2 regions of the Paenibacillus sanfengchensis genome follow, and region 2 is predicted to be linked to the other one. Evidence: a T-box and tRNA genes for the amino acid it is inferred to sense, from the RefSeq annotation. Region 2 holds a T-box; the other holds one or more tRNA genes.

Region 1 (15,060 bases), on a different contig from region 2:
GTGCAATGGATGGATTGGGTTTGGAAGAATAAATCGGAACAGCGGATGTTTAACGAGTGGTTGAACGAAAAGTTTTCAATAGGTGTTGCTGTCGAGCATGAATTAGAGCAATTAACGCTGTTTTAAGGGGGGAGTAAAAGGATGAAAGAAGAGCAGTTGTCGGAAGAACAAAAGACTCTACTCATGATAAACGGATATATTGATGAGTCTCAGAAAACAGGATTCGCGTCAATAACAACTCATGCACTAAATGTTATTAAGTTGCGGTATACCAAATTAGTCATGCATCTAACCGAGAAGCTGAGAAAGCACGCTCTATGTATTTGGCAGCTCATGACGATAAGGTTAGCCTACGTAATTCATTAGAAAAAGCAAAAATAAACATCAGACTGATTGATGAATATGGCGAAGATCCTGGTTTGGTTACAAGCAACAGTAATGCAGCGATAAAAGAAATCAACGTTGCTTTAGGAGAAGGTGATAGGAAGTGAGCATATACGCCGATCGATCATGCCGCCTACGCCCGCAAAGTCCGTATTACTGAACGCATGGCGAAAATATGGTGTGACAACCAATTAAAGCTTGCTTCTGAAATTGAAAAAGCCAAGAAATGTCCGTCATGCGGGAAGAACACCCTTATATATGAAATGGGTTCCTATGAAGAGAATGAATGGTTAGCCCCTATACGGATATGAAGTGCATATTTTTGAAATGTTCAAATTTAGCATTAAGGATGCAGGTAATGAATGTTCGTAATAATTTTTAGTCAGCACCAAACGTAAAACGAATGGTGCTGACTCGCAGCCACTCAGGGGAGATGAATAAAAATAAATCGATATTTACTTTCTAGCCTTAGAAAATCCAACTATTGCACTAAATAGAGTAACAATAAATAAGTTTAGAATATAATCAATTTCATTCAATGTTTTCTGTTGTATTAAAATATTGAATGCAATTAATACTAAACCGTAGAAAAAAAATGATCCAAGAAAGTATTTAAAAAAAGTAAACCAAAATTTCACTTAATCAGCCTCATATCCGTCTAAAAATACTGTAGCTGTGGTACGTTCTAATTCTTTGGTACGGCTTGAATCGCTATAAAAAATAGTTTCCCATTTAGACCCAACAATTAAAGTTGTAGCAACCGCGGATTTTTTTTCTGCGTACCTCCGTTTGTAGTATAATAACGGAATTTCATCTGTTACTATCGTAGTAGCTATTGCCCCTATTGTACCTATTTACGATAGCAGCTCCTGGCGCTGCTGCAGTAGCTATTGAAAAAATTAAGGCCGTTACAGCAGTGACAGTATATCTTTCAATTTTGGTGCTGGCGTTCCACCAATCACCATATCTCCATGGCGTTACTGGCTCTCCGTTATAGGTATCTTGAATCGTAAAAGAACCATCTCTTTTAGGAGCAACTATATCTATTTTTTGAATTTCTGTATCGATCTGTCCGTTTTCATCTGAAAGTTCCACACTAAATGGCTGCATTTATATTTTAATCCAGTATTTAGTTATTAATGTATTTTATACGTTAATTTCCTGTAAAATTTTCCAATCAATTCGAGTTGAGGAGGTAAGAGAGTAATGGATAAACAACTCAGGCTTATAAAAGATGAGAACATTTGTACGACGGCATAAATGGCTTCTAAAGTGTTCCCAGGGATGGTGGAAGAAGCTATGCAAAAAGAAAAGAAAGATTCTCAAAAACGACAGATGGGGGTTAATGGAGATGGAAGTCAACTAGGGGTTTCACCAAGCAAAATGAAATGCTGAGTTTTGCTGCGAAAAGTGCCGAGGTCACTTGCCAGCAAAAATGTTACTGTGGGATTCGTTCCATGGCCTGCTTGAGCCGGAAGCTTTCACCTGCGAAAGAAAGAATATGAGCATGGTGCACCAGGCGGTCCACCAGAGCGGACGTAAGCTTGGTGTCCCCAATATAGGTTTTGACCCCTTCCTAATCGCAAGACAAAAATAAAAGAAGCCTTGATACACAAGGCTTCCCGGAGATGATCTGTAGTGGGCTCGAACCACTGACCCCCACCCTGTCAAGATGGTGCTCTCCCAGCTGAGCTAACAGATCAAAATTATAGTGAAGACAAAATTTATATTAGCATGCACATAAGGGGATGTCAATTCTTTTTTTCGGTATAGGGGCGGTGATCCGGGCAACAATGGAAAATAGAAAAAGGACACTTTTATACGAAGGGGGCAGGACCTTATGTTCAAACACAAACTTTTGGGCTTCCCGCAGCGCGCCGTTCGCAGCGCTTTCCTGGGAATAACCGCCGCTTTAGCGCTCATGGCTTTGATCGGCGGGTGCATGTTGGCTCCGAGCCAGGCCACACTGGGCAGACAGGCGGCCGCTTCACCTTGGTGGTTCGGACCCTTCGTCACCGACAACGTCTATTCGCCGACCGTAGAGGAAGATGTCTATTCCACGGAGACGATGATCCACCCCTAGGAATAAGTCCCGTTTCGGTTACTCCTCGTCCCATTTCCGGGAGTAGCCTTTTTTGGTGACGTAAAACATGGAGGCAATCAACAAAACCGCGATGAGTACGGCCGCCGCGATCGTAATGCCCATAGCCATAGCCGGATCGACTCCTCTCCCAAATAAATCGCTTCTGCAACCAACTATACACGAAAACGGTTTTTTTTGTATAATGTTGCAGTTCAATGTTTATTGATGTAACACCATCTAGGGGAGGCATGAAAATGGCTGCAGTGATTATACATGTGGAGACGCAGGAGCAATTGGAGCATTGTCTTGAAATTCGCAAGGAAGTGTTCGTCCAGGAACAAAATGTCCCGCTCGACCTGGAAATCGATGAATTCGACAAGCTTAGCCCGGATGTGCACCATGTTCTCGTGGAAGTGGACGGGACCTACGCGGCAACCGGGAGATTGACGTACTATAAGGACAATTCGGCCAAAATGCAGCGGATCGCCGTGCGCAAAGCGTTCCGCTCCCACGGGGTCGGAAAGATTCTGCTTATCGCCTTGGAGGAACTGGCGAGAGAACTTGCCTTTTCGCAATCGGTATTGGATGCGCAATGCCAGGCTGAGGGCTTTTACCGCAAGCTCGGCTACGACACGATTTCCACAGAACCGTTCGATGACGCGGGGATTCCGCATGTGCGCATGGTCAAAACGCTCAAGTAGCTTCATAACCCGCGGGAAACGGGACATGCTATACCCATCACCCAAACTAGTGCAGAGGAGATGTGAGGGCAGATGGCTATGGATACAAGGGAAAGGTTTATTGCGGTGCAAAAAAACGGCGACGGAGATTTGACCGCCTTTAAGACCTCGAGCGGCCGTGTTTTGGATTACGAGCAGGCCAAGCGGGAGGTACAGGCCGGGGCGATCGCCGGAGCCAACCTGTTTAAGGGCAGAGACGGAGAGATGTACATCCGCAGCGATGCGGACGGCGATCCGACCAACAATTTGGACGCGCTGCCCCATTTTGAGTAATCCCGCTTTTTGGCGACAAACGAAACAGCAGCCCGGCCGGCGCTTATCCGGACGGGCTGCTGTTTCGTTTGTTACTTACAATGTGTAAATTTGATGCTGACGCAAAAACTCCATTTCTTCGGTCTGTCCGATAAAGTTTTCCATTTCGTCCCCGTAATGCATCAGCATAATATTTCGGCGGATTTCCGCCGGAAGGGACAGGAGCTGTCCAAGCTCGGTATGTACTTGGCCGGGGCCTTGAAGCTGAACCTCATGCAAAATTTTGCGGCAGTTTCTTTCCTCGATCAGACGGGTTAACAGACCCCTTTGAAAGATCATATCCGCGCTGTAGAAAATTTCACCGTTGATATAAAGGGAGTAGCTGTCTTTGCCTGGGATGTGCGGCGTTTGAATCAACTCGACGGTCAGGCCGGGAGAGAGGCTGTACGGGGTACCTTCCGACAGCACCTTCACCTCGAATGCATCCTCCAGCGAAGCGATGCCTTCCTGGGTAAGGCCTCCCTTCAACGTATGTTCCCAGAGCGGGTGAACGAGCTTGTCGGCGATATACAAAACGGGCTTGCGGCCCCATATAAATTTCATGCGAAACGCGAATTCTTCCAGCCCGCCAACATGGTCCCCATGGATGTGAGTGATCAAAATCCCGTCGATTTCATCCAGGGACTTGTCCAGTTGATGCAGGGAAAGCGGGGCCGTAATTCCGCAATCAATCAGCAGTGTGTAATCTTCCGCGTACAAAAGGGCGTTGTTGTTGTAGTACTTCTTGGCGAATGCGCCGCCCGTACCCAGCATTTGAAGCTGCAGTGGCAATGTTACCCCTCCTTGATTTTAAGCTGCTTCCATTAATGTACACGATTTCGAATCCTAACGAAAGGGCGGGTCCGTCAAAAAAACGGATTCTTTCGGCCGATAACCGCAACTTGAGGCTAGCCACGGAGTATAAATGTACATCAACATGAATGTAATGGAGGGTTATTTAGATGAAATGGAGAAGAGTTGCTATACTGGTCGTTGCTTTCTCCCTGATGGGAGGTTCGATGTTATTTGCCGATTCGGCCACTCAAAAGGTGAAGTTGCTTCTGAACGGACAAGAGGTCACAGACGGAGGCTATATAGTCGAAGGAAAAACCTATGTCCCGGTTCGTGAATTGGAAGGCCTTGTCGAATATGATGACGCAACGAAAACGGTCAAATACTATAAACCGAATGTCCATATGTTTTTGTTTACGGGGGATACGGCGATCGGAAATATCAATATTAAGAAGACCGGTAAGCTCAAGTTCAATGTGTTCGCTCAAATCGACGATTTACGGACGGATATTTCCTCGGTTCGTATTTCCATCACGGCGCCCGACGGCGACTCCAAAGTGATTCAGTCCGACGAAATTAAGGAACAAAGGGATAATTTCTGGTTCCGAACAAATGATTATACGTATGATTTCAAATCCGAAGGGAAATATATCATAGGCTTCTATATGAAGCCTGTCGGAGGCGACTATACGCTGGTTTCGGAGAAGACAGTCACCGCCGAGAAATAACCGGGGGAGGCCGCGGTCTTTTCCAAAATTGACCTGCCCCCTCTAAAATGATACGATACGAGGGAAACCGACAGGTTTTGGCAACCCATCAAATTAACCGAAGCGAGGTATTTCAATGAGCGATCACAAGCACGAACACGGTGAAGCTTGCGGCTGCGGACACGACCATGATCATGACCATGAGCATGAAGAGTTCGTATTGACGCTGACGGACGAGCATGGCAATGACGTAGAAATGGTACTTGTCGAGACGTTTGACGTCGGCGACAAATTATATGCCCTTTTGTTGGAACGGAATAATCCGGAAGCCGACGGCATCATCCTGCGCATGGAAGAAGAGAACGAGGAGATGGTGCTTTACAATATCGAGGACGAGGACGAGTGGCGCAAAGTGGAGGAAGCTTATAACGAGCTGGTCTCCCAACAGGATGAAGCCTAGAAGCTTAATCGTTCGATCATAAATAGGGCTGTCCCAAGCGAGTACGCTTTTGGGACAGCCCTTTCGTCGTCAAGCATCAGAAAATCGGATCGGCCTCGACGATCACCTTGACCTCGTTAATATACCGGTCTTCGGGTCCCTTTACGGGCAAACCGACTTCCACATGATCGACGATATAGTCGATATTGCTCTGCGAGATGACTTCGCCCGGCAGCAGAATCGGAATCCCCGGCGGGTAAACGTAGATGAACTCGGCGATGATGCGTCCCGCCGACTCCCGGAACGGAATGACCTCCGTATCCGCGTAGAACGCATCCCTTGGAATCAAGGAGAGCTGCGGAATTTCCGGGATTTTGACGATCAATTCGTTCGCGTTGTTTTCCTTGTAATAGCACTCGGACAAGCGGCGCAAGGCCGTCAGCAAGGTTTCGATCGATTCCTTTGTGTCGCCGGGGGTAATGATACAGAGAATGTTGTACATGTCGCTGAGCTCCACTTCCACATTATAATGCTCGCGGAGCCAGTTCTCCGTTTCATAGCCGGTAATCCCCAAATGGCGTACATGAATCGTCACTTTGGTCGGATCCAGATCGTACGCCGCCTCGCTGCCGAGAATCTCCTTGCCGAAACTGTACAGCCCGGGGATTTCGTTGATTTCCCGGCGAAGGTAGTGGGCCATCTCCAGCGACTGCTGGACCATCTCGCGCCCGTTCAGGGCAAGATTTCTGCGGGCGGTATCGAGCGAAGCCAGCAGCAGGTAAGAGGTCGAAGTCGTCGTCAGCATGCTGATGATCGTCTGGACGCGCTGCGGGTTCACGAGACTGTTTTTGATATTGATGTTGAGCACGGAGCTTTGCGTCATGGAACCGCCGAGCTTATGCACGCTCGTGGCCGCCATGTCCGCTCCGGCCTGCATGGCCGACATCGGAAGGTCCTCATGGAAATGAATGTGAACCCCGTGCGCTTCATCCACAAGCACGGGCACATTGTAGCTGTGCGCCAGATCGACGATTTCCTTGAGATGGGCGCAAACGCCGAAATAGGTCGGGTTAATGACCAGGACGGCTTTCGCATCCGGATGTCGCTGAAGAGCCCGCCGCACGGAGGAAGAGGTAATCCCGTGGTCGATCCCGAGGTTTGCGTCCTGTGCGGGGGATACAAACACCGGTTTGGCCCCGGCAAAGATAATCGCGGACATCACCGATTTGTGAACATTTCGCGGAACGATAATTTTATCACCGGGAGAACAAACGGACATTACCATTGTCATAATGGCTCCGCTGGTGCCTTGTACCGAGAAAAAGGTATAGTCCGCGCCGAACGCGTCGGCGGCCAGTTTCTGAGCCTCCTCGATCACCCCCGTCGGCTGGTGAAGATCGTCCAGCGGAGCGATGTTGATCAAGTCGATGGACAGGGCATTATCGCCAATAAATTCGCGGAATTCTTTATCGGTTCCGAGCCCTTTTTTATGCCCGGGAATGTGAAATTGAACGGGGTTGGCGGCCGCATGCTTCTTAAGTGCGGAGAATAGCGGCGTTTTTTGGTGATCCATAGGGCCGTCCCTGCCTTTCGTAAAATTTTAACAAGGTTGAGTATAGCAAACTGGGACCGGAATGCAAGCGAAGTTTGCGGCCAAGGGTTGGCAATGTATTGCACAGGTTAAGTTGCTTGCGAAAAAGGATAGACTGGATAACATCGATTAAAAAGTAAGGCCGACAGAAAGGAGAGGTAGATTATGGAACTAGCTACCAAACTTGTATCCCGAAAACTGCTTACCCCCACCTTTATCTGCCTGTGGATTATTATGTTTTTGGTTGAATTCGTAAAGGGGGCCTTAATCGTCTCAATACTTCCCGTTTACATAGGAGATGTGTTGAAGCTGAGCGCGTTTGCCATCGGATTGTCTTTTTCGTGCCAATATATTGGGGACAATCTGTTTCGCAGCCCGGCGGGCTGGCTGATCGAACGGATCGGCTTTCGGATGACGATGACGATCGGACTTTGCATCACGTTTGGCGGTGTCTTCCTTATTACGGTGATGAAGACGATGGGATTCATCGTGCTGGGTTGCGCCCTGCTGGGGGTCGGCACGGCACCGCTTTGGCCCTGTGTGCTGATGGGAATTACCTCCGTCACGGAGGAGAGCAAAAATTTCGCGACCGCCATGGGCGTCATTCAGATTTCGAGTTTGGGCGGAACCGGGCTGGGACCGGTCATTATCAATTTCCTTGTCGGAGTGTCGTATACACTCGTTTTCTGGATCCTGCTCGGCTGCATCGGTATTGTCATCCTCGTTTCCCTGCTCTTGCCGGGGAATAATAGCGGGAAGTCGAAATCGGCCTCAACGGCCGGGATCGATGACAAGGCTTCGTTGTGGAAGGGGGGGCTTTGGGAAAATATCAAGCAGACGCACCGGCAGATCCGCACGAATCTGAAGGTCAGCCCGCTTCTTTACCCGGCGCTGTTTTTGCAGTCTTTTGCCATTGGCCTGCTGACTCCCGTGATCACCCTGTTCGTACGGACGGAGCTGAATCTCTCACCGGAGGCATTCAGCCTGATGCTGATTGCGGGAGGAGGAATTACCGTACTCGGACTGATTCCCGTCGGCAAATTGGTCGACAAGTACGGCACCGCTCTCTTTTTGAATATCGGCTTTTCGCTCTCCGCCGTTGCGGTCGGATTGTTCGCTTTTACGCGAAATCTACCGGCTGTCTGGGCGCTCGTCATGGTGATCGGGTTGAGTTACGCCTGCATTTTGCCAACGTGGGATACGATGATTTCACGAATTTTGCCGAAAGGGGAAAAAGGCACCGTTTGGGGACTTTTTCTGACCATTCAGGGGTTCGGCATGGCCATGGGTCCGGTCGTATCGGGGAAGATGTGGGACGGCTGGGGAGCGCCGGCTCCCTTTGTCGCCAGTGCCGTCTCGATGGCGCTGCTGTTCTTTCTTCACTTGCATCTGTCGCGCAAAAAGCCCGCTCCCCCCGGAAACCAAATCCGTTGAGAAGCAGGCAAGGGACGCCTGTACGCTTTAAAAAGAAGCCTTGTACAGCGGAAGCAGGGCCCGGAACGTTTCTTCGATTTTCGCGGTGAGCCTGTCCCCGTCCCGAAGAACCGGTTCCTGGCGGTCAAGGCGAAGGCCGCACATGATTTCCGCTTTTTTGACCGATTTCAGCTTCTCGCCCATGCTCCGGAGCTCGGAAACACCGGTCTCACGATGCGGTATTCCGTTCGGATTCATATGGTCCATCGACCAGTAGAACGGGCCGGGGACGGCGGCTTTCAATTCGTCGGCATGGTTCATCATGTAGTCGGCGAAAACCGACTTATTCGGACTCTCGTAGATTACCGCAAAGATGATAAATAAATGGGTGGAGAACATCCCGACCTCAAAGTGGGGCAACGCCTTATAACCGCGCTTGCTGTCGGCCCATGCAACCCAGGTATCGATCGGCGGATTGACCTTGCGCCGGGCATGCTTGGCCACATGAGGGTGCATTTCCTCCCCGCACAAAGCGGACAGGTAAGGTGCGAGCGAAGCTCCCAAAACCTCCAGTTTGGGGCGAATATGGCCGATAATGGCCTCCATTCGGGGCTCGAGCCCCGGTACGGTCAACGCATCGAAATCCTGTTCGGTAAAACCGTTAAAACTCATCGTCTTCTGACCTCCATTACAACGCTAAACTGTTTGACTTATGTTCCAAGTATAACATACTTGCCGTGACCGGATTCCCGAGTTCGGGCCCGGCAAGAGGGCCCTGCTGAAGGAAAGCTCGCGCCCTTTTGCGTCAGAAACAGCCCGTTAAGGGTAAAAATAATCAATAATCCAAGTTCTTTTACATAAGATGAAGTATAAGATAGGGTAAGCCGAAAGTGGGAGGAAAGCGAAGACGCCGAAGCCCTTCAAGACAAGGGAAGCGGGGTGAAAAAAGGGAGGGAGTGCCGTGAACAAAAGCTATGAAGTGGAATACTGCAACCTGGAACTCCGATTCGACCGCCGGCACATACAGCAGTTGATCCGCGATTTGATCCAAGACGGATATTCTTTATATTGGAGTGAGAATGAATCCATTTTTATCATTTCCGTACGCACGGGACGCAAGCTGACAAAGCTGCGCTTTCAGCGCCTGGCGAACGGATACAAGCTCGTGGGCGATTACGTGATCAAGGACGCCAAGCTGGCCGAATGGCTGGAGAAGCTGATCGGCGATCTGCGGGGGCATGCGGTGGTCAAACGGTTCAAGGACCGTCAAATTTTCATCGAGAACATCCTGTTCGGCGAAGTGATTCGCTTAGTGGAAATCAACGGCATGGAGCACCGCGTCATCTATCAGAAGGGCCCGGTATTGGATCTGGAGAAGATGTCGGAAATTTACGCCTCCCAATCGGCGGAGCAGCAGTTGGAAACGCTTCAGCAAGAGCTGGACCGGGAGCTGGAAAGATTGTACGAAGCGCTGCAAAAAGGGGACGACGAATTGGCCGAAGCCTGCAAGGAAAGACTGCGCAAACTCCGGATCAAACTGATCTCCCTTGAATGGTAGCCCTATGTTTAAGGTAAACTAGGATTAAAAAACTCATTGCCGGCCCCCTGATCGATGGGGGTTGTTTTCTGGGCGCGTGACCTCAAGGGGTTCACTTCTGTACGCAAAAGAGTTAAAATGATATTATTGATAAAAAAATAGTGTGCAAAGGATGGAGACCATGTCAAAACAACAGATTGGCGTTATCGGCCTGGCCGTTATGGGCAAAAACCTGGCCCTCAATATTGAAAGCAGGGGCTTTACCGTTTCGGTATTTAACCGTTCCCCGCAAAAGACGCATGACCTCCTGGAGAACGAAGGCAAAGGGAAGAACCTGGTCGGCACGTTCTCGGTCGAGGAATTTGTGCAGTCCCTGGAAACGCCTCGCAAAATTTTGATCATGGTACAAGCCGGTTCCGCAACCGACGCTACCATTGAGAGCCTGCTTCCTTATCTGGATCAAGGCGACATCATTATCGACGGAGGCAACGCCTTCTTCCCGGATACGCAGCGCCGCAGCAAAGAGCTTGAAGCCAAGGGCTTCCGCTTCATCGGAACCGGGGTGTCCGGCGGTGAGGAAGGCGCCTTGAAAGGGCCGGCGATCATGCCTGGCGGACAGGAAAGCGCCTATAAGCTTGTAGAGCCGATCTTGACGGCGATTTCCGCAAAAGTGAACGGCGATCCTTGCTGTACATATATCGGGCCGGACGGTGCAGGACACTATGTCAAAATGGTCCATAACGGCATCGAGTACGGCGACATGCAATTGATCGGCGAAGCTTATCACTTGCTCAAGGATGTTCTTGGCGTGGATGCCAAGGAATTGCATGAAATCTTCTCGGAATGGAACAAAGGCGAGCTCGACAGCTATCTGATCGAGATTACGGCCGACATTTTCTCGCAGTATGACGAAGAAACCGGCAAGCCGATGGTTGATGTGATTCTCGACGCAGCCGGACAAAAAGGCACCGGCAAATGGACAAGCCAAAGCGCGCTCGATCTCGGCGTACCTTTGTCCATGATCACGGAGTCCGTCTTCTCCCGCTTCCTGTCCGCGATGAAGGAAGAGCGGGTAGCGGCAAGCAAAGTGCTTAACGGTCCGGCCAAGAAGCCGTTCAGCGGCGACAAAGCGGAATTTATCGAGAATGTGCGCAAAGCGCTGTTCGCCAGCAAAATCGTTTCCTATGCCCAAGGCTTCGCGCAAATGCGCGCCGCTTCCGACGAATACGGCTGGGATCTGAAATACGGCAATATCGCGATGATTTTCCGCGGCGGCTGCATTATCCGCTCGCAATTCCTGCACAATATCAAGGAAGCTTACGACCGCGATCCGGCCCTCAAAAATTTGCTGCTGGATTCCTACTTCAAAAACGTGGTGGAAAGCTACCAGGACGCATGGCGCAAAGTCGTATCCGTCGCCGTGGAGAACGGCATTCCGGTACCGGGCTTTGCCAGCGCATTGTCCTACTACGACAGCTACCGGACGGAGCGCCTCCCGGCCAACCTGCTGCAAGCGCAGCGCGACTACTTCGGTGCCCACACGTTCAAACGAGTGGACAAGGAAGGCGTCTTCCATCACCAATGGTTCTAAGAAACGCCGCATAACAGAGAACTAAGTACAAATCAGCGCCACGGCCGCGGAATGATCCGTTTGCCGCGGCGCTTTTTTAATGGCGGCTGGAAGAGAATGCCTTGATTGAAGAAGGGTGCCAAAGTGACCGGGCCTGTGTTATGATATGAAAAAGTTATTTTTGGCCTTTTTAGCGTATGATATGAAAAGGGTGGAGTCATGGAGAGCAAGAAGGATGTCATTGTGCTGGTCGGAATGATGGGGACCGGCAAATCGACGGTAGGCGCTTATCTCGCCGCGGAAACAGGCTATCGCCTGCTGGACCTGGATGCTCTAGTCGCTGCCGAAGCGGGCTTAAGTATTCCCCGGTTGTTTGAGGAGAAGGGGGAGCTTTATTTTCGCGACTTGGAAACCCGGGTGCTGTGCGAAACGCTGAAAGAGCGCGGGGCGGTGCTGGCGACCGGCGGCGGAGCGGTGCTTCGGCCGGAGAATTGCCGGGAAATGCTTGCACGTGGCTGGGTCGTAGCGCTTCAGGCTACGGCGGAAGAAATTCTGGCCCGTGTCGGGGAAGATCCGAACAGGCCGCTTCTCGCCGGCGGAGCCAAAGCAAGAATCGCGGCGCTGTTGGAGGAGCGTAAGCATGCCTATGATTTTGCCGACGTCACGATCAATACAACCGGCAAGAGTGCGGGGGAAGTGTCCGCCGAGATTTTAATGCATTACCGCGGCTAATCGACAATATTTGCAAAGGGGAATTTACATATGGACATGATCGTAAGGCCTACGGCAGAACTGAAGGGAGAGTTTGGAGCGCTTTCCTCGAAAAATTATACAACCCGGTATTTGCTCGTCGCCGCTTTGGCGGAAGGGACAAGTACGATTTATTACCCCGCCCATAGCGAGGACAGCGACGCAATGCGCCGTTGCATTCAAGATCTCGGGGCGGTGCTGGAGGAGGACGACGAGAAGATCGTGATCACCGGTTTCGGCAAGCACCCGCGGGATGTGAAGGAGCTCAACGTCGGCAACGCCGGAGCGGTGCTGCGGTTTTTGATGGCGATCGCTTCGCTTTGCCCGGAAGTCACTTTTGTGAACACCTATCCGGATTCCCTGGGCAAGCGCCCGCACACCGACTTGATCGAAGCGCTGGAAAGCATGGGTGTGGAAATTGAGCACCAGGAAGGCCGCCTTCCGATTACGATTCGCGGAGGACGTCCGATGGGCGGGAAAATCCGCGTATCGGGCGAAGTCAGCTCCCAGTATTTGAGCGCTCTGCTCTTCTTAGCCCCGCTGCTGGAGGAAGACAGCGAGATCGAAGTGCTGGGTGACCTGAAATCGAAAGTCGTGATCGGACAGACTTTGGAGGTGCTGGAGCAAGCGGGGATTATCGTGGACGCTTCAAGCGACTACAGGTTCTTCCGCGTTCAAGGGCGCCAAAGCTACCAGGCGAAAAATTATACGGTCCAAGGCGATTACCCCGGGTCGGCGGCGATTCTGGCGGCGGCGGCGGTCACCAAATCCGATGTGAAAATACACCGGCTGATGGAGGGCAGCAAGCAAGGTGAACGGGCGATCGTCGATGTGCTGCAAATGATGGACGTCCCGCTCAGCCATCGTGACGATACGGTGCACGTGCTCGGCAACGGCCGGCTGCGTCCGGTGGAATTCGACGGCGATGCCGCCACCGATGCCGTGCTGGCGATGGTGGCCGCGGCGGTGTTTGCGGAAGGAACGTCCCGCTTCTATAACGTGGAGAACTTACGGTATAAGGAATGCGACCGGATTACAGACTACCTGAATGAACTGAGAAAAGCAGGGGCCAAAGTGGAGGAACGGCAATCCGAGATCATCGTGCACGGGCGGCCTACGGGATTGGAAGGCGGCGCGACGATCGACGCGCATTATGATCACCGGGTGATCATGGCGCTCACGGTCGTAGGTTTGCGGTGCAAGGAACCGCTATTGATTAAGGATGCGCACCATGTGGCGAAATCATATCCGCAATTTTTCGATCATCTTAAGGCGCTTGGCGCATCGGTAGAGTGGGTAAAATAAGGTCAAGAAAGGTGTGATGCAACATGGCATTTGAAAATCCAAGTCGGGATGAAATCAAGAAGATTTTGGAGAACGCCGGAAACATCGCTGTCGTCGGCTTGTCCGACAAGACGGACCGGACCTCTTACATGGTCTCACAGGCCCTGCAAAATAACGGTTACCGGATTATTCCGGTAAATCCGTCCGTCAGCGGGGAAATTCTCGGCGAGAAAGTGTACGCTTCCCTGAAGGATATTCCCGAGCCGGTGGATATCGTTAACGTATTCCGCCGCAGCGAATATACGCCGGAAGTGGCCCGCGAAGCGGTGGAAATCGGGGCGCATGTGCTCTGGCTTCAGCTCGGCATCGCGAGCGATGAAGCGTATGAAATTGCCTCGAAAGGCGGTCTGACAGTGATTATGGACCGGTGCATTAAAGTGGAGGACAGCATTTTGATCGGCAAAAGGTAATTTGTTGTAATAAATAAAGGATGGGCGTCCTGAAGTCATCGGAGATGGCGGGGATGCCTTCTTTGCGTAAATTCCTTTGACAAATTTACGAAGCTGGGCTTACCATAAAGTATTAGAGAGAGGGTATCCTATACTTCACAGTAAGGACTTAGGGGGTCGAAACATGATACAGGGTATCGGAGCAGCGGCTGGCGTCGCCATCGGCAAGGCGTTCGTGCTGCCCGCCTGGGAGTGGGATGTGCCGGATCGCCGGATGGAGAAGGTGGATCTCGCCAAAGAGTTCGAGAGACTATATGAGGGGATCCGAACCTCCAAGACCGAGATTGAGTTCATGAAGAACGAAATCAAGGAAACGGTGGGGGTCGCGGAGTCCAGCATTTTTGATGCGCATATCGCCATTTTGGAAGACCCTGTATTTATGAGCGAGATTCAGGGCATTATCGAACGGCAGTATAAGGCTGCCGAGGTTGCGGTAAAGGAAGCGATCGATCACTTTGTCACGATGTTCGATCTGCTGGATGATGAATATATGAAGGAGCGGGCGCTGGATATCAAGGATGTCGGCAACCGGCTGTTGAAGCATTTGCTGGGAACGCCGGAGATTACGCTGCCGTCGGATACCCAGCCTTACATTCTGGTAGCCAAGGAATTGTCACCGTCCCAGCTCGTGCATCTGAATCCCGAGAACGTGCTGGGGATGGTAACGATGGCCGGGGGCAAAACCTCGCATTCCGCGATCATGGCCCGGGCGCTGGGCATTCCGCTGGTATCCGGTCTGGAGCATAAGCTGACGAAACCGCTGCAGACCGGGGACCTGCTCGTCGTCGACGGCGATGAAGGCTGGCTTTACCTGGATCCGGAGCAGGAAATTATCGACCGGTACACCGAGATCGCCGAGAAGCAGCGCCGCCGCAAGGAGCAGCTGCAGTTGCTCGCTTCCGTCGATGCGGTGACAAGGGACGGCTACCGGATGCAGCTGGCCGGGAATATCAGCTCGGTCAAGGATTTC
Region 2 (15,060 bases):
TCTTGAGCTGCTCGGCCGTTCTTTCCCCGATCATTAAATTATATTGCCGTTTGATGTATTGGATGATCGATTCATCCATTTCATCCCCGGCCACGCGCACCGATTTGCTGGTCACGATGCCGCCCAGCGAAATCACGGCGACCTCGGTCGTACCGCCGCCGATGTCCACCACCATGCTGCCGGTCGGTTCCCAGACCGGCAGATCCGCCCCGATCGCCGCGGCAAACGGCTCCTCGATCGTGTAAGCCTCGCGGGCTCCGGCCTGCTTGGTCGCGTCCTCCACGGCGCGTTGTTCCACGGCCGTAATGCCGGAAGGAACGCAAACCATCACGTTAGGATGGCGTTGAAACAAAGAACGTTGCTTCTGTGCCTGGCGAATGAAATATTTGATCATCGTAGCCGTCGTGTCGAAATCCGCGATCACGCCGTCTTTCATCGGACGAATCGCCCGGATGTTTCCCGGCGTTCTGCCGATCATTTTCTTGGCCGATTCGCCGACCGCGACGATGTTTTTCGTATCGGTATGAATAGCGACTACCGAAGGCTCTCTCACGATAATGCCTTTTCCACGCGTATAAACCAAGGTATTTGCCGTTCCCAAATCGATTCCCAAATCTTTCGTAAAGCCACCAAACATGCTGTATCTCCCTTTCCTTCTATATCTTATCGATTATATTACATCAAGCCCTGCTCCTTCAAACTGACGAACTTCCCGTCTCCGATCACAATATGGTCCAGCACGTCAATGCCTACGATTTCGCCAGCTTCCATGAGCCGCCGGGTCATCCGGATATCTTCCGGACTTGGCGTCGGATCGCCGCTGGGATGATTATGGGCACAGACGAGGGAGGCGCTGCTGCATTTGATAGCGGCACGGAATACCTCCCGCGGATGAACGATCGAGGCGTTAAGACTTCCGATCGACAGTGTTTCTTGAGCAATGATATGATTTTTCGTATTTAAAAACAAACAGACGAAGTGCTCCTTCTGTAAATATCGGAGCTCTTCCATAAGCAGGTCGGCGGCGTCGCCGGGGCTGCGAATTACCTGCGCCTCGGGCAGCCGGGTTTTGGCCAGCCGCTGACCCAACTCGATGCCGGCTTTAATCTGGACGGCCTTGGCGGGGCCGATCCCTTTCATATTCGTTAATTCCTCCAGACTCAGGTCCATCATGCCGCGAATGCCGCCGATTTCCCCGAGCAGCCGCTGCGCCATATGAATCGCCGATTCACGACGGGTCCCCGTCCGCAGCAAAATAGCCAGCAGCTCCGTCTGGCTTAAAGCTCCCGCCCCGCAGCGGAGCATACGCTCTCTGGGGCGCTCCTCATTGGGAATGTCACGCAGCATATAGGTTGATGCATCTACCAAATGCGATCCCTCGCTTCCGAATGTATTAGCAAAGCCATAACGGCCTTACGACAAAGTCACGATTCGGAAGGATATGCTTTATCTCTTCCCTAACTGGTCAAAACACTTGAATTCCGAACGATGCCAGCATTTCCGCGAGCAAGGACAACGGTAATCCGACTACATTAAAGTAACACCCTTCGATCCCGGTGACGATCGTCGCCCCCAAGCCTTGAATCGCATAAGCGCCGGCCTTGTCGAGTCCTTCACCGCTTGCGGCGTACGCTTCAATCTCTTCTTCGCGCAAAGCTCTCATCGTCACTACGGTCATGCGGTAATCCACTTTGCTGGCGCCGGTGCGGCTGTCGATGCAAGCTACCCCGGTATACACCTGATGGGTTCTACCCTGCAGTGAACGAAGCATCGAGGCGGCCTCACGTGCGTCCGCCGGCTTGCCCAAAACCGCTCCGTCCCTGACGACGATCGTGTCGCTACCGACGATCACGCCGTGCCGGTCCCCGTCATCCAGTTGGCGGTATACGGCTTCAGCCTTCCGCTTGGCGAGCTCCGTTACGATTCTATCCGGTTCCCAGCCCTCGGGAGTCGTCTCCTCGGCATGGCTGGGAACAATGTCGAACGGAATATGCAAAGAAGCGACAAGCTCGCGGCGTCGCGGGGATGTCGAAGCCAGGATGATGCGTCGGGTTATGGTAGCATCCAAGATGCACTACTCTCCTTTTTCGAAGCCGGCTTGTCTAAAGGAAGCCTCTCTTCCTTCATGATGCCGGCCGCTGGACTCTGACGGTGATAACGATTCGACAGTTCTGACACTGTCACCCTCGCCATTTTTTGACACTTCATTATTATAAGGTTTATTTAGCAGCAATACAAACACAAAAACGGCAGGGGAAGGTATTACCATTCCTGCCGTTTTATATGCTCGTGAAGCCATGATCTAATCTTGACTCCCTAGCATTTTTTGTTCGCCTAATATAAAGCCCATAATTTGATCCTGCACTTCCCAAAGCAGCGTTTTGGCCCCCGTTTTCTGGTATTCGGCCATCGCCTCGACGGCGCTGTTCATCGCCTTTTCCAGGTTCCCTACATCTTGCGCGAAGGCCTCGGGCTGTTGCTCACGCACCGCCGCCGCGCTTTCCGTCCATCGCTGATGGCGCTCCCCCAGCTCCGACTGTTCCTCCGCCGTCAATAGTTGAGGCTTGACCTCCACCAGGCGGGACGCGGACAATGTACCGAGCCAATCGATCAACTCCGCACTCCGGGCAAAATAACGCTCCAGGACGGTGACGTCCCCGTTATAAACGAGCTCGGCGGAAGAAGGAAGAGCAATTTCATGAAGGATAAGGTGGACTCCCGCCGTTTTAAGCTGGCCGCTTAACAATTTGGCTTGTTCGCGGTCGGAAGAAACCCCGGCGTATACCCGCTTCTCGTCAACGGTATCCCTGGCGGCGGCGATGCCGGATGCCTCCAGTTCCTGTTGAGCCAGTTCGACTCCTTCCGCCGTGGAAAATACGCCGTACTGCAAAAAATGATAGGTCTGCCCCGGCATTGCGATGGTTACCGGCATCCCCTTATCGTCCTCCTCCCCAAGCTCCCCGCCGATTTGCCCAAAGACAGGAATCTCCGCAGACTGTCCGGCCGAGGAACGATCGGGGACGGTAATCCCCGGGATGGGGACGCTCACATTCCCGCTAAACATGGACAAGACCACGAATCCGAACAGGGCGCCCGTAACGATCGCACCGGTCAAGGATCCCGCCACTTTCCACCACGATGTCCTTGATTTTCGGGTGGTATATGACGGCAGGATCGCCCCTCCCGTTCCGGTATAATCCGAAAACGGGTCGTTCCAGTCGTCGGCGATTTCCACCGGACGGTAGGTGATCCCTCCTCCGGGAGGCGGCTCCTCGTGAGACCGCGGCTGCCCGCCGGACATAGGCATCGCCGGCTCTCCAACCGCTGGCAACATCTCCGGCTTCGCTTCGGCAGCCGGGGCCGCATATAACGCGGACTCCTTCATGTCCCGCCGCCGCTGCTGCTCATCGTCAAAACGGAATGTCATTTTGGCCTTATCCACTGTCCGCACGCTCCTTGTCCATTCTTCTAAAGTTACCATATGAGCGTGTGGTCCTTTATATGCCAAACCGCAAGAAAAACCTCGCTGCCCGCGAGGTTTTTCGTCTATTTCCATTAATCGGATAAAGTTTTGGCCAGCGTATCGCCAACCTTCCAAATATCGCCGGCACCCATCGTAAGAACGAGGTCCCCCGGTTGAAGCCGGCCCTGAAGATCCGCGATCACATCCTGTTTCGTCGGAAGATACCGGGCCCCGGCATTGCTGTTCTGCTTGATGAGATCAACCAGCTTGGAGGAATGAACCCCTTCGATTTGCTGTTCGCCGGCGGGAGAGTAAATGTCTGTAATGATCACTTCATCCGCTTCGCCAAACGCCCGGCTGAACGCATCCAGCAGGAAAAACGTACGCGTATACCGCTGCGGCTGGAATACGGCGATAATCCGTTTACCCGTCGCTTTCGCTGCGGCGATCGTGGCCTCGATTTCCGTAGGATGATGGGCGTAGTCGTCAATGACGAGAACGCCGCCTTTTTCGCCCAGCACCTGGAACCGGCGCTTTGCGCCATGGAAGCCGATAATCGCTGACGCGATGTCCGCAAAGGGAATGCCCGCCTCCAGACAGACGATGACTGTAGCCATAGCGTTATAAACATTATGTTTACCCGGTACGGAAAGCTCGATCATCCCCAATTCCTGCTGTCCCTTTCTCATGATAAAAGTGACGTGGCGGTCACCCAGCTTAACGGCATCTGCCGAATAATCACAACCCGTTCCCATGCCGTAAGTGATCACGCGGCAGTTGAGATTGGGAAGAAGTTCCTTAATGTTGGCGTCGTCTCCGCAAACGACCGCCGTTCCGTCCGGCTTGGTCTGGTTCAAAAACTGGACGTACGCTTCTTTTAACCGGGCAAAGTCCCCTCCGTAATTCTCCAGATGATCCGCCTCGATGTTGGTGACGACGCCCATTGAAGGGTGATATTGGAGAAAGGACCCATCGCTCTCATCCGCCTCGGCGACGACAAAGCGCCCTTGTCCGGCCTTGGCGTTGGTTCCGATCCCCATAATTTCTCCGCCGATAATGTAAGTCGGATCCGTGCCGCACTGCTCCATCACCAGCGCGATCATCGACGAAGTCGTCGTTTTGCCGTGCGCGCCGGCAACCGCGACGCCCTGCCGTTCATTCAGCAAACGGGCCAGCATCTGCGAACGGTGCAAGATCGGAATTCCTTGCTCCTCCGCTTCTAGACGCTCCACATTATCCTTTGGAAGCGCCGTGGAATAAACGACAAGATCGGCGCCGTGCACATGCTCGGCGGTATGTCCAATATAAATTTTCGCCCCTTTGGCGGCCAACTTCTCGGTCAGTTCCTGGGAAGCGACATCCGATCCGGTCACGGTATACCCCATCTCCAGCATCACCCGGGCAATAGCGCTCATACCATAGCCACCGATACCGATAAAATGCACATGTTGTTCAGTTGTATTCAGCAATTTCCATTCACCAGCCTTTTTCAGAATCGGTTTGATGCAAAAGGGTTGCCCGCACATCCGAGATCATATACAGCGTCCCGGTGACCACCCCAAGATCCTCCGGTTCCGTCCGTGACGCCAAAAGCGCAAGCGCCTTTTTCCAATCACGCTCCACAACGATTTCCAGACCGGGTTTCGCCACTGAATCCTTCAGCTCCAGTACCAGATCATACAGCGCGCCCGCATCCAGTTTTCGACGGAAATCGGGCTCGGTCAGTATAAGCGTATCCACTATAGGTAATATATGCTCCAGGTAGGCACGATGATGCTTATTCGCCAACATCCCCATCATCAAAATCAACCGGCGGTAGCGAAACGTCTCCTTCAGGCTTTTTGCCAACGACTCCGCCCCTTCGGGGTTATGGGCCCCGTCAAGCACGATGTGCGGATTCACGGACACTCGCTCCAGCCTTCCCGCCCACGCCGTCTTCCGGAAGCCGTGAAGAACATCCCCGTCCTCCAACACGAAGGCCATGTACTGCCGCAATATTTCGAGAACCATCATCACGCCGGCCGCGTTCTTGCATTGATGCTCTCCCAGCATGGAGAGATTCAACCGGAAGTCGCGAAACGGTCCGCGAAAATGCATTTCCTGCCCTTGATCACCCAATTGGGACCGCTCATAGAAAAACTGCTCGCCAAGCAAGTAAAGTGTGCTTTTTTGCCTGGCTGCCGTCTCTTTTAATACATCGATGGCCTCGGGCTGCTCGACACAGCTGACCACCGGAACACCGGGCTTGATAATTCCCGCTTTCTCCCTGGCGATCTGCTCGATGGTGTCACCGAGAATATCCGTATGATCATAACCTATATTCGTGATTAAAGAAACGATAGGCGTCACAATATTGGTAACATCCATCCTTCCCCCAAGGCCCGTCTCCCATACTACCACATCCGGATAGCATTCCTCGGCAAAATAAAGGATGGCGATGGCCGTGCTGACCTCGAACATCGTTGGAGAACCCAGCTCGCTATCGGCGATATCCCGCACCAAGGGCAGCACCCGATTGCTGAGCGACAGCAGCGTCTCCTCGGGAATATCCTGTGCATTATACTGAAACCGGTTCGTAAATTTGGTAATATACGGCGAGGTAAATGTCCCTACGCTATAACCGCATTCCAGCAATGTGCGGGTTAAAAAGGCACAGGAAGATCCCTTCCCGTTCGTCCCCGCCACATGAATAAATTTCAAACGCCGGTGCGGATTCCCAAGCCGCTCCATCAGCTTATGAATCCGGTCAAGCCCCGGACGTATTCCAAATGGAATCAAACCGTTGATCCAATCGACGGCCTCGCCATAGCTTCGCAGCGCTCCGCCGTTCTCTTCTTCTACTTGAACCCCCATTGCATTCACCTTCATATTTTTGATGGAATGAACCTGCATTAAAACAGCAGACAGTAAGCATCCGGCTGCGCCTCTCCCGATGCCGGGAATAACTACAGCCGGATTGGTTGCATCCTTTAGCCTAAGCCTTCAATTCGCTGATCCGCGCAAGAACCTTATCCCGCTTCTCGGCATAATCCGCCATCTTGGCCTTTTCTTCCTCGATGACTTTGGCCGGGGCTTTGGAAACGAATCCTTCGTTACCCAGCTTCTTCTCCACGCGCTCGACTTCTTTATTCAGGTGGTCCAGTTCTTTTTCCAGCCGGGCGATTTCCTGGCTGATGTCGATGAGCCCCGAAAGTGGAAGGTAAAGTTCGGCTCCGGTAACCACCGCGGTCATCGCTTTGTCCGGAACCGCCGCCTCGATCGACAGATCCAATCGGGAAGTGTTGCAGAAACGGCTGATGTAATGGGCGTTCCGGTTGACGATTTCAAGCAACTCCGCATTCGCCGGTTTAACGAGCAGTTCGATTTTCTTGCTCATCGGCACATTCACTTCCGCCCGAATATTCCGGACGGCCCGGATCATATCAACCAACAGGTTCATTTCCTGAACGGCGTCCGGCGCTTCCAGCGCAGCATCATATTTAGGCCATTCCGCCAACGTAATCGTTTCGCCATGATGCGGCAGGTGCTGCCATATTTCCTCGGAAATAAACGGCATGAACGGATGAATCAACCGCAGCGTGCGATCCAGCACGTAGGCCAGAACCGATTGGGTCTTCCGCTTCGCGGCGGCGTCTTCTCCGTACAGGGACAACTTGGCGAACTCGATGTACCAGTCGCAAAGATCATCCCAAATAAAGTTGTACAACTGGCGTCCGGTTTCCCCGAACTCATAAGCGTCGATCAATCGGGTAACTTCCCGCGCAGTTTCGTTAAAGCGATGCAGAATCCAACGATCCGCCGTGGTCAACTCTCCGCTGATGTCGATATCCTCAAATTTGACGCCCTCCATGTTCATCAATGCAAAGCGGGAAGCGTTCCAGATCTTGTTCGCAAAGTTGCGCGCCTGTTCTACGCGTTCCCAATGGAAGCGAAGATCCTGCCCCGGGGTGCTGCTCGTGGACAGCATATAGCGCATGGCGTCCGCCCCGTATTTTTCGATGACTTCGAGCGGGTCAACCCCGTTGCCGGCCGATTTAGACATCTTTTTGCCTTCGCTATCACGAACGAGTCCCGTAAGCAGTACGTCGCTAAACGGCTTTTTGCCCGTGAACTCCATTGAGGTAAAAATCATGCGGGCAACCCAGAAGTAAATGATATCGTACCCGGTAACAAGAACGTTGGTGGGGAAGAACTTCTTGAAGTCTTCACTTTCCGTATCCGGCCAGCCCAAAGTGGAGAACGGCCATAAAGCCGAACTGAACCATGTGTCCAGCACGTCTTCATCCTGCTTCAAATCGTCACGGCCCAGTTTAGCCTTCGCTTCGGCTTCATCACGGGCAACAACCATCTCCCCGGTTTCCTCGGAATACCAGGCCGGAATGCGGTGGCCCCACCACAGTTGGCGAGAGATACACCAATCCCTAACATTCTCGATCCAGTACATATAGATTTTTTCAAACCGGTCGGGAACAAACTGAACGCCTTGACTGGCCTTCTGTTCCGCAATCGCCGCCTCGGCAAGTGGTTTCATTTTTACAAACCATTGCGTCGACAGATAGGGTTCAATAACTACCCCGGTTCTCTCGCTGTGTCCAACCTGATGGACATGGTCTTCGATCCGGATCAATACGCCAAGTTCTTGAAGGTCCTTCACAATTTGCTTGCGGCATTCGCTGCGATCCAAGCCTTGATACTTCCCGGCTTCCCCGTTCATTTTTCCGCTCTCGTCCATAACGATGACCTGCGGCAAATCATGACGCATCCCGACTTCAAAGTCGTTCGGATCATGGGCCGGGGTGATTTTAACGGCGCCGCTGCCGAATTCCTTGTCGACATACTCATCCGCGATAATCGGAATTTCCCGTCCTATGATTGGGAGAATCAACATTTTGCCAATCATGTCTTTATAGCGCTCGTCTTCAGGATGAACGGCTACCGCCGTATCGCCAAGCATCGTTTCCGGACGAGTCGTGGCCACGGTGATCGAACCGCTTCCGTCTTTAAGCGGATACTTCAAGTGATAGAGGTGCCCGTTGACCTCCTTGTATTCCACCTCAATATCGGAGAGGGCGGTGCGTGCGGCCGGGTCCCAGTTAATAATATATTTGCCTCGGTAAATCAGGCCTTTTTCATACAATTTTACAAATACTTCGCGGACGGCCTTGGAAAGCCCCTCGTCCAGAGTGAACCGCTCGCGGGAATAATCCAAAGAGAAGCCCATTTTCGCCCATTGCTCATGGATCGTCTCGGCATAAGTATCCTTCCATTCCCAGACCTTCTCCAGGAATTTTTCGCGTCCTAAATCATAACGAGATACGCCTTGTTCTCTAAGCTTCTGCTCCACTTTCGTCTGCGTGGCGATCCCGGCATGGTCCGTACCCGGAAGCCACAGGGTGTTGTACCCCTGCATCCGTTTCGTCCGGATCAGGATATCCTGAATGGTTGTACCCAGCGCATGACCCATATGGAGCATACCGGTTACGTTTGGCGGCGGAATGACGACCGAATACGGCTCGGCATCCGGTTTCAGATCCGCTTTGAAAAAACCTTTCTCAATCCAATAGCGGTACCATTTCTGCTCCGCCGCTTTCGGGTCGTAGGTCGTCGGCATTTCCGCCGACAAGGGTTGCTGTTCTTGCTTTTCTGTCATTTGTACCTGACCTCCATTACATTTGAAATGACTTTGGCACAATTTAAGTTTGAGGTTCTGTGATGATGGGCCAAGAAAACACAAAAAGCCCCTCGTCTCAAAGGACGAAAGGCTTTACTTTCGCGGTACCACCTTTGTTTCGCAGGCAAAGCAACCACATGGCCATTTCCCGTAATGTTTCGCTATGCTTGCGACACTCATGCAGATAACGGCTGCGGCCGGCCCGGTCTAGCATATCAGAACGATATGGATCAAACGGACGACTCCCGGGCGACTTCGGCCAGCTGTATCCTGCGGAATCTTCCAGCGTATCGATTCCGCTCTCTGAAGGGTTCACTGCCTACTCTTCCCGTTCTTGGTCTTTAATAATGGGTATTGCGGCATTTATCTTTTTCATAATATCTTGATTATGTCCCGGAGTCAACCTGACGATTCAAAAATGGACATTTGTCCTTCTCATGGAGACAGAAGCAGATTCCTAGCCGCCCGGCCGGTGACTTTTATCAGCAGAGTTTGCGTAAGTTAGGCGATTTGTCCACTTAAAGACCAGTAACGGGAAAACCTCACGTTAATTTACCACTTTTGTCCATTGAGTCCAAATTAGCTGGAAAAGCTCCAGCTATTTCGCGATCCCAGTCGCCAATTATTCGATTTCAGATGAATTAGCGGGAGGTTCTCCAGATAATTCACCTCTGCTGCCACAAAGGCACCCAATTAACGGGAGTAACTCCCGTTAAATGCATCACGGACTCCGGAGTTTCTTAAACAACAAAAAAAGCCGCACAAATTCACTGTGCAGCTTTCAATAGTCCGCGTCTCATGGATTAGGGAATATACAGCACCTGTCCCTCATTCAGATGCTGTTCGCTCAGGCGGTTGTACAACTGAAGTTCCCGCGTGCTGAGCTGATAACGCTCCGCGATCTCATCCAATGTCTCTTCACGCTGGACGATTACCAGCTTGACCTTACGGAAAGGCGTCTGTTCCTCAGTATTGCCGATAAACAGACTTTTCCACCGCACTTCCTCGCCATCCCCCGAATCCTGGGCCGCAGCCTGGACGTTCTCTTCCTCCGAAGCCTCGTAGACAGGTTCGGCATCCGTCCGTTGAGTGGATAGCAGCTTGCTGATCCCAAAGTGGTCGTCATGCTGCCCTCCGTCGTTCTTTTTGCTGCCGAGGGCGATTTTCAATTCCTTTTTCTCCTCGGCGGGCTCCGGTGGGATCTGATTCTTTTCTTCCAAAATCTCCGTCCCGATATGCTCCAACGGTTCCGATTCGGCCAAGACGGGAACCTCATTCTCGACTTGAGTCGGTTCAGAACCAAGGGCGTCCTCAGTATGGTCCCGTTCCTTCTGGAGTTGGACTGTTTCGGCGGCGGTTTCGGAAAGGAAATGGTCTTGCTCCCTATGCGCCTCGCCCGGGTCCAGAGCTCTCTCAAGCAAGCCCTCGTCCAGCTCTTCCTTCACTCCGCCCGCAGCCTCGGCCGACGGTTCCCGCGAACCGGGGGGCGCCTCCGTCCATTCCGCCTCCTTGTCCTCCAGAACGGACTGGGCAAACAGCGGCGAATCCACATTGTTCCACGTCAGAACCTGCGGCTGCTCGTCCGCATCTTCCGAACCGGGCTCGGCCTCCTGTTCCCAAGTGCGAAAATTCTCCGCGTAAGTCGGCCGGACATTCCCGGTATGAAATTCCCGCCCCCACGGGTTGGAACGATCCAAGTCCGCATCGCCGCGTACCTCAGGGGCAGGTTCATGGGAAGTTACAAACTCCCGGTCCTTCCACTCTTCCGGCTCCTCCGTCAACGAAGAGGTTTCGATCCCCTGAAGCGATAGAACCCCCGTAATGTTCAAGCTTCGGGCACTTAGCAGGTCTACATCGAAATTTTCGATTTCGACCGCAATATCCTCCAGCCTTCCGACCCGGCTTAGCGGAATCGTAATCTCAACCGGGATCCAATGTTCCAATTCATGCGTACCGCCTTCCCCCCGATACAGTCCCGACAACAGCAGATGGCCGCGGAGGGAAGCATACTCTTCTCCCGGAACGACCTGGATTCTTGGAAAAAGCTCGATTTCCTCCAATTCGTCGATACCGGTCACCTGTTCCGACAAATGGACGCGTTCATAAATATCAAACCTTAAACCGTAGGATGAATCCGTCAAATAGGTTGCCTCCTTTCAGCATAACCAGACCTGATTGGGGTCCGCTCTAATGAAGGGCCCCATCATCGCTCGTTTTTATCTATATGCTTGAAAATAGAGTGCATGCCTGATTTTTAACGGAATTCCGGCTCAATTCCGGCCTTTGGCCGTGCTTGTCTTATGATGGTCCCCGCCTTGCTGCAATTGTTCTAGCAACCGGTTCCAGCCATCCGGCCAGGGGTCGTCCACACAGATCCGTTCCCCAGTCAATGGATGGGGAAAGGCCAGGCTCTCGCCGTGCAGCGCTTGATGCGGAAAAAGAGCAGAACCGCCGCCGTAAAGGGTATCTCCGATCAACGGATGACCCGCATGGCTCATATGAACGCGGATTTGATGGGTTCGCCCCGTATCCAGCGTCAGCCGCACCAGGCTGGCCTTCGGATACGTTTCGACCAGCTCCACTCGCGTCAGCGCGTCCTTGCCCGACGGGGATACCCGCCGCCGGGAGGGGTGGTGGCGATCCCGGCCGATCGGCTCGCGAATGACCCGGAGGGTCGGGGAGACCTGCCCCTCCACCAGCGCCGTGTAAACCCGGCCGATCTCCTTCCGCGCCATGGACGCGTCCAGCTTCAGCTGCGCCATGGCGTTCTTGGCGTAGAGCACCGGGCCGGATGTGTACTCGTCCAGCCGGTGGATATGCCCGGGGGCGACCGGCTCGCCCCGCTGCGCGAACACCGCCGCCACGAGGTTCGCCAGCGTAGGCGGCGAACCGGCCCCGTCCGGATGCACCTTCAGCCCGGCCGGTTTATGCACGACGAGGCAAAAGTCGTCCTCGTACAAAATCCGGACCGGCCGCTCCACGGGGGCATACTGGGACACCCGCGGCGGAAACAAGCGCAGGCGCAGGCGATCCCCGGCCAGCTTGATCTCGTCGGCCGCATCCAGCTCCCGGAGCAGCTTGGCCGGGAACCCCAGCTCCCGCGAAAGCCAAAGGAGGGCCGCTTCATAGCGGCCCCCCGGCTCCAGAGGTTTCAGCTTCCCCGGCATCAGTTCGTACCATTCGCCCCGCCGGGTTCCCGAAACCGGCGCGCTCACAGCTTATGCAGCGCACGGCGGTGCGCTTCGATCGTCGCATCGATGTCCGCCTCGGTGTGAACCCCGGATACGAACATCCCCTCGAACTGCGAAGGCGCAATATTGATGCCTTCCTCGATCATCGCGGCAAAATACCGCCGGAACATATCAAGGTCGCTGCTCTTCGCCGTATCGTAATTAATGACCTCCGCATCCGTAAAGAATGGGCATACCATCGAGCCGACCCGGTTAATCCGGCAAGGAATCCCCTTCTCCTTGGCGTTGGCGATAAATCCTGCCTCGAGCCGGGCCGACAAGGCCTCCAGCCGGTCATACACTTCCGCTGTCAGCAACGAGAGGGTCGTAAAGCCCGCCGTCATGGCCAGCGGGTTGCCGCTCAAGGTCCCTGCCTGATAAATCGGGCCGACCGGAGCGATTTGCTCCATGATCTCGCGTTTGCCGCCGTAGGCACCGACCGGCAATCCGCCGCCGATCACTTTGCCCAGGCAGGTCAAATCCGGCGTAACGCCAAAGCGCCCTTGGGCGCAGTGTTTATCGACCCGGAACCCGGTCATGACCTCGTCAAAGATCAACAGGCTGCCATGCTCCGTCGTCAGCTTCCGCAGGCCCTCCAGAAATCCGGGCTGCGGCGGCACGACGCCCATGTTGCCCGCCACCGGCTCTACGATCACGCCGGCGATTTCGCCGCCGAAGCGCTGAAACGCCAGCTCGACGGAAGCCAAATCGTTATACGGTACCGCAATCGTATTGGACGCCACGCCTTCCGGCACACCGGGACTGTCGGGCAATCCGAGTGTGGCTACACCGGAGCCGGCCTTGATGAGCAGGCTGTCCGCGTGGCCGTGGTAGGACCCTTCGAATTTCATAATCTTGTTTCTTCCCGTATAGCCGCGGGCCAGACGGATCGCGCTCATCGTCGCTTCCGTCCCGGAACTGACCATCCGCACGATATCGATCGACGGGACCCGCTCGGCCACCAACTTGGCCATCTCCGTTTCAAGCAGCGTCGGGGCGCCAAAACTCGTGCCCTTGGCCGTAGCTTCTTGCAGGGCCTGCACAACGTCCGGATGGGCATGTCCCATAATCAGCGGTCCCCAGGATCCGACATAGTCGATAAATTCGTTGCCGTCGATATCATAAATGCGCGAACCGGCTCCACGCTCTACATATACCGGGGTCAGACCGACGGATTTAAAAGCGCGAACCGGACTGTTCACGCCGCCCGGCATCACCGTTTTTGCTTCCTCAAACGCCTGGCGGGACCGCGTTTCGCTGCGCCGCCCGATCTTTTCACTCATGAGAACCTCTCCTCACCCGTTAATATTAGTTCTATTTACCCTCGCGCAGCCAGCGGGCAGCGTCTTTGGCGAAATAGGTGATGATGATATCCGCACCGGCCCGCTTCATGCCGAGCAGCATCTCCGTAACGATGGCCCGCTCATTGATCCAGCCCCGTTCGGAAGCCGCTTTGACCATGGAATACTCCCCGCTCACATTATAAGCTACGAGCGGCAGATCGAATTGGTCCCGGAGCAGGCGCAGCACGTCCATAAAGGCAAGCGCCGGCTTCACCATCAGCATGTCCGCTCCCTCCAGCACGTCCGATTCCGCCTCTCTGAGCGCTTCGCGCGCGTTGGCCGGGTCCATCTGGTACGTCTTGCGGTCGCCGAACTGCGGTGCCGAATCCGCAGCTTCGCGGAATGGCCCGTAGAACGCGGACGCGTATTTCACCGAATAGGACATGATCGGAATATGGCTGAAGCCCGCCTCGTCCAGCCCCGCGCGAATCGCTTGCACAAAGCCGTCCATCATATTGGAGGGCGCGATGATATCCGCTCCGGCTTTGGCCTGAGAGACCGCGGTACGAACCAGCAGGTCCAGCGACTCGTCGTTCAGCACATCCCCGCAGAGATGGCCGTCGCGCTCAAAAGTATGTACCATTCCGCAGTGGCCATGATCGGTAAACTCGCACAGGCAGGTATCGGCCACGACCAGCAGATCCGGATACAGCGCCTTGATTTTGCGCGTAGCCTGCTGAACGATGCCTTCCTCATTGAACGCGGAGGAACCTACGCTGTCCTTCGTTTCCGGAATGCCGAACAACAGGACCGCCGGGATGCCGAGGTCAACGATTTCCTTTACTTCCTCGTCAAGCGTGTCCAGCGAAAAATGATAAACGCCCGGCATCGAGGAAATCTCGTTCTTGATTCCGCTGCCGTGGGCCACAAATATCGGTTGAATGAAATCATCCACCGTCAAAACCGTCTCGCGCACCATGCCGCGAATGGCGGCGGATTGCCGCAGCCGGCGGTGTCTTACAATCGGAAAACTCATGAAACAATCCTCCCTTAAAGAATCAATTCAGCTTTCGGCGGCCGCCGCCCTGCTTCCAGCCGAGAAGAGCGGCCACCAGGCTCGAAATCGTCGCTTCTTCGGCGAGAATCTCTACGCGAAGTCCCGCCTCCTCGGCTGTCTTCGCCGTCACGGGGCCGATGCAGGCGATGGCCGCGCCTTCCAGCGCGGACGCCGGGTCCTCAATCCCCATGCGCTTCAGAGCGCCGAGCAAATTCGTCACCGTCGATGAACTGGTGAAGGTGACGGCATGAATCTTGCCTTCTTTCAGCATTTTAAGCAACTCTTCGTCCTCATCCGAGGCCGGAACGGTGGCATACATCACCGCCTCCGTGACGTCGAGGCCGTGGTCGCGAAGC

The links. A T-box is a leader RNA that pairs with one kind of tRNA and senses whether it is charged. The one in region 2 lies ahead of V4U84_RS25720 (valine--tRNA ligase), so its partner is inferred to be a tRNA-Val.
Region 1: it encodes a tRNA-Val, which carries the amino acid that the T-box ahead of V4U84_RS25720 (valine--tRNA ligase) is inferred to sense. The anticodon was not compared.

The regions. Positions count from the first base shown of each region.
Region 1 covers NZ_JBAGJC010000005.1:122,393-137,452, reverse strand. The annotation lists gene V4U84_RS12520 (hypothetical protein) at 318-491, shown strand; gene V4U84_RS12515 (hypothetical protein) at 1,195-1,494, opposite strand; partial or broken gene V4U84_RS12510 (ATP-binding protein) at 1,823-1,945, opposite strand; tRNA gene V4U84_RS12505 (tRNA-Val) at 2,014-2,086, opposite strand; gene V4U84_RS12500 (hypothetical protein) at 2,225-2,467, shown strand; gene V4U84_RS12495 (GNAT family N-acetyltransferase) at 2,722-3,168, shown strand; gene V4U84_RS12490 (DUF3892 domain-containing protein) at 3,241-3,480, shown strand; gene V4U84_RS12485 (MBL fold metallo-hydrolase) at 3,556-4,290, opposite strand; gene V4U84_RS12480 (copper amine oxidase) at 4,461-5,018, shown strand; gene V4U84_RS12475 (DUF1292 domain-containing protein) at 5,134-5,457, shown strand; gene V4U84_RS12470 (aminotransferase class I/II-fold pyridoxal phosphate-dependent enzyme) at 5,534-7,009, opposite strand; gene V4U84_RS12465 (MFS transporter) at 7,193-8,461, shown strand; gene V4U84_RS12460 (YktB family protein) at 8,489-9,112, opposite strand; gene V4U84_RS12455 (hypothetical protein) at 9,402-9,998, shown strand; gene gndA (NADP-dependent phosphogluconate dehydrogenase) at 10,159-11,568, shown strand; gene V4U84_RS12445 (shikimate kinase) at 11,767-12,279, shown strand; gene aroA (3-phosphoshikimate 1-carboxyvinyltransferase) at 12,310-13,602, shown strand; gene V4U84_RS12435 (CoA-binding protein) at 13,626-14,051, shown strand; gene ptsP (phosphoenolpyruvate--protein phosphotransferase) at 14,215-15,060, shown strand, end outside.
Region 2 covers NZ_JBAGJC010000023.1:18,680-33,739, forward strand. The annotation lists gene V4U84_RS25690 (rod shape-determining protein) at 1-637, opposite strand, end outside; gene radC (RadC family protein) at 676-1,347, opposite strand; gene V4U84_RS25700 (Maf family protein) at 1,466-2,068, opposite strand; gene V4U84_RS25705 (SPOR domain-containing protein) at 2,303-3,442, opposite strand; gene murC (UDP-N-acetylmuramate--L-alanine ligase) at 3,556-4,929, opposite strand; gene V4U84_RS25715 (bifunctional folylpolyglutamate synthase/dihydrofolate synthase) at 4,940-6,316, opposite strand; gene V4U84_RS25720 (valine--tRNA ligase) at 6,438-9,113, opposite strand; T-box leader at 9,211-9,479, opposite strand; gene V4U84_RS25725 (LysM peptidoglycan-binding domain-containing protein) at 9,938-11,275, opposite strand; gene V4U84_RS25730 (RluA family pseudouridine synthase) at 11,405-12,349, opposite strand; gene hemL (glutamate-1-semialdehyde 2,1-aminomutase) at 12,346-13,647, opposite strand; gene hemB (porphobilinogen synthase) at 13,679-14,683, opposite strand; gene cobA (uroporphyrinogen-III C-methyltransferase) at 14,706-15,060, opposite strand, start outside.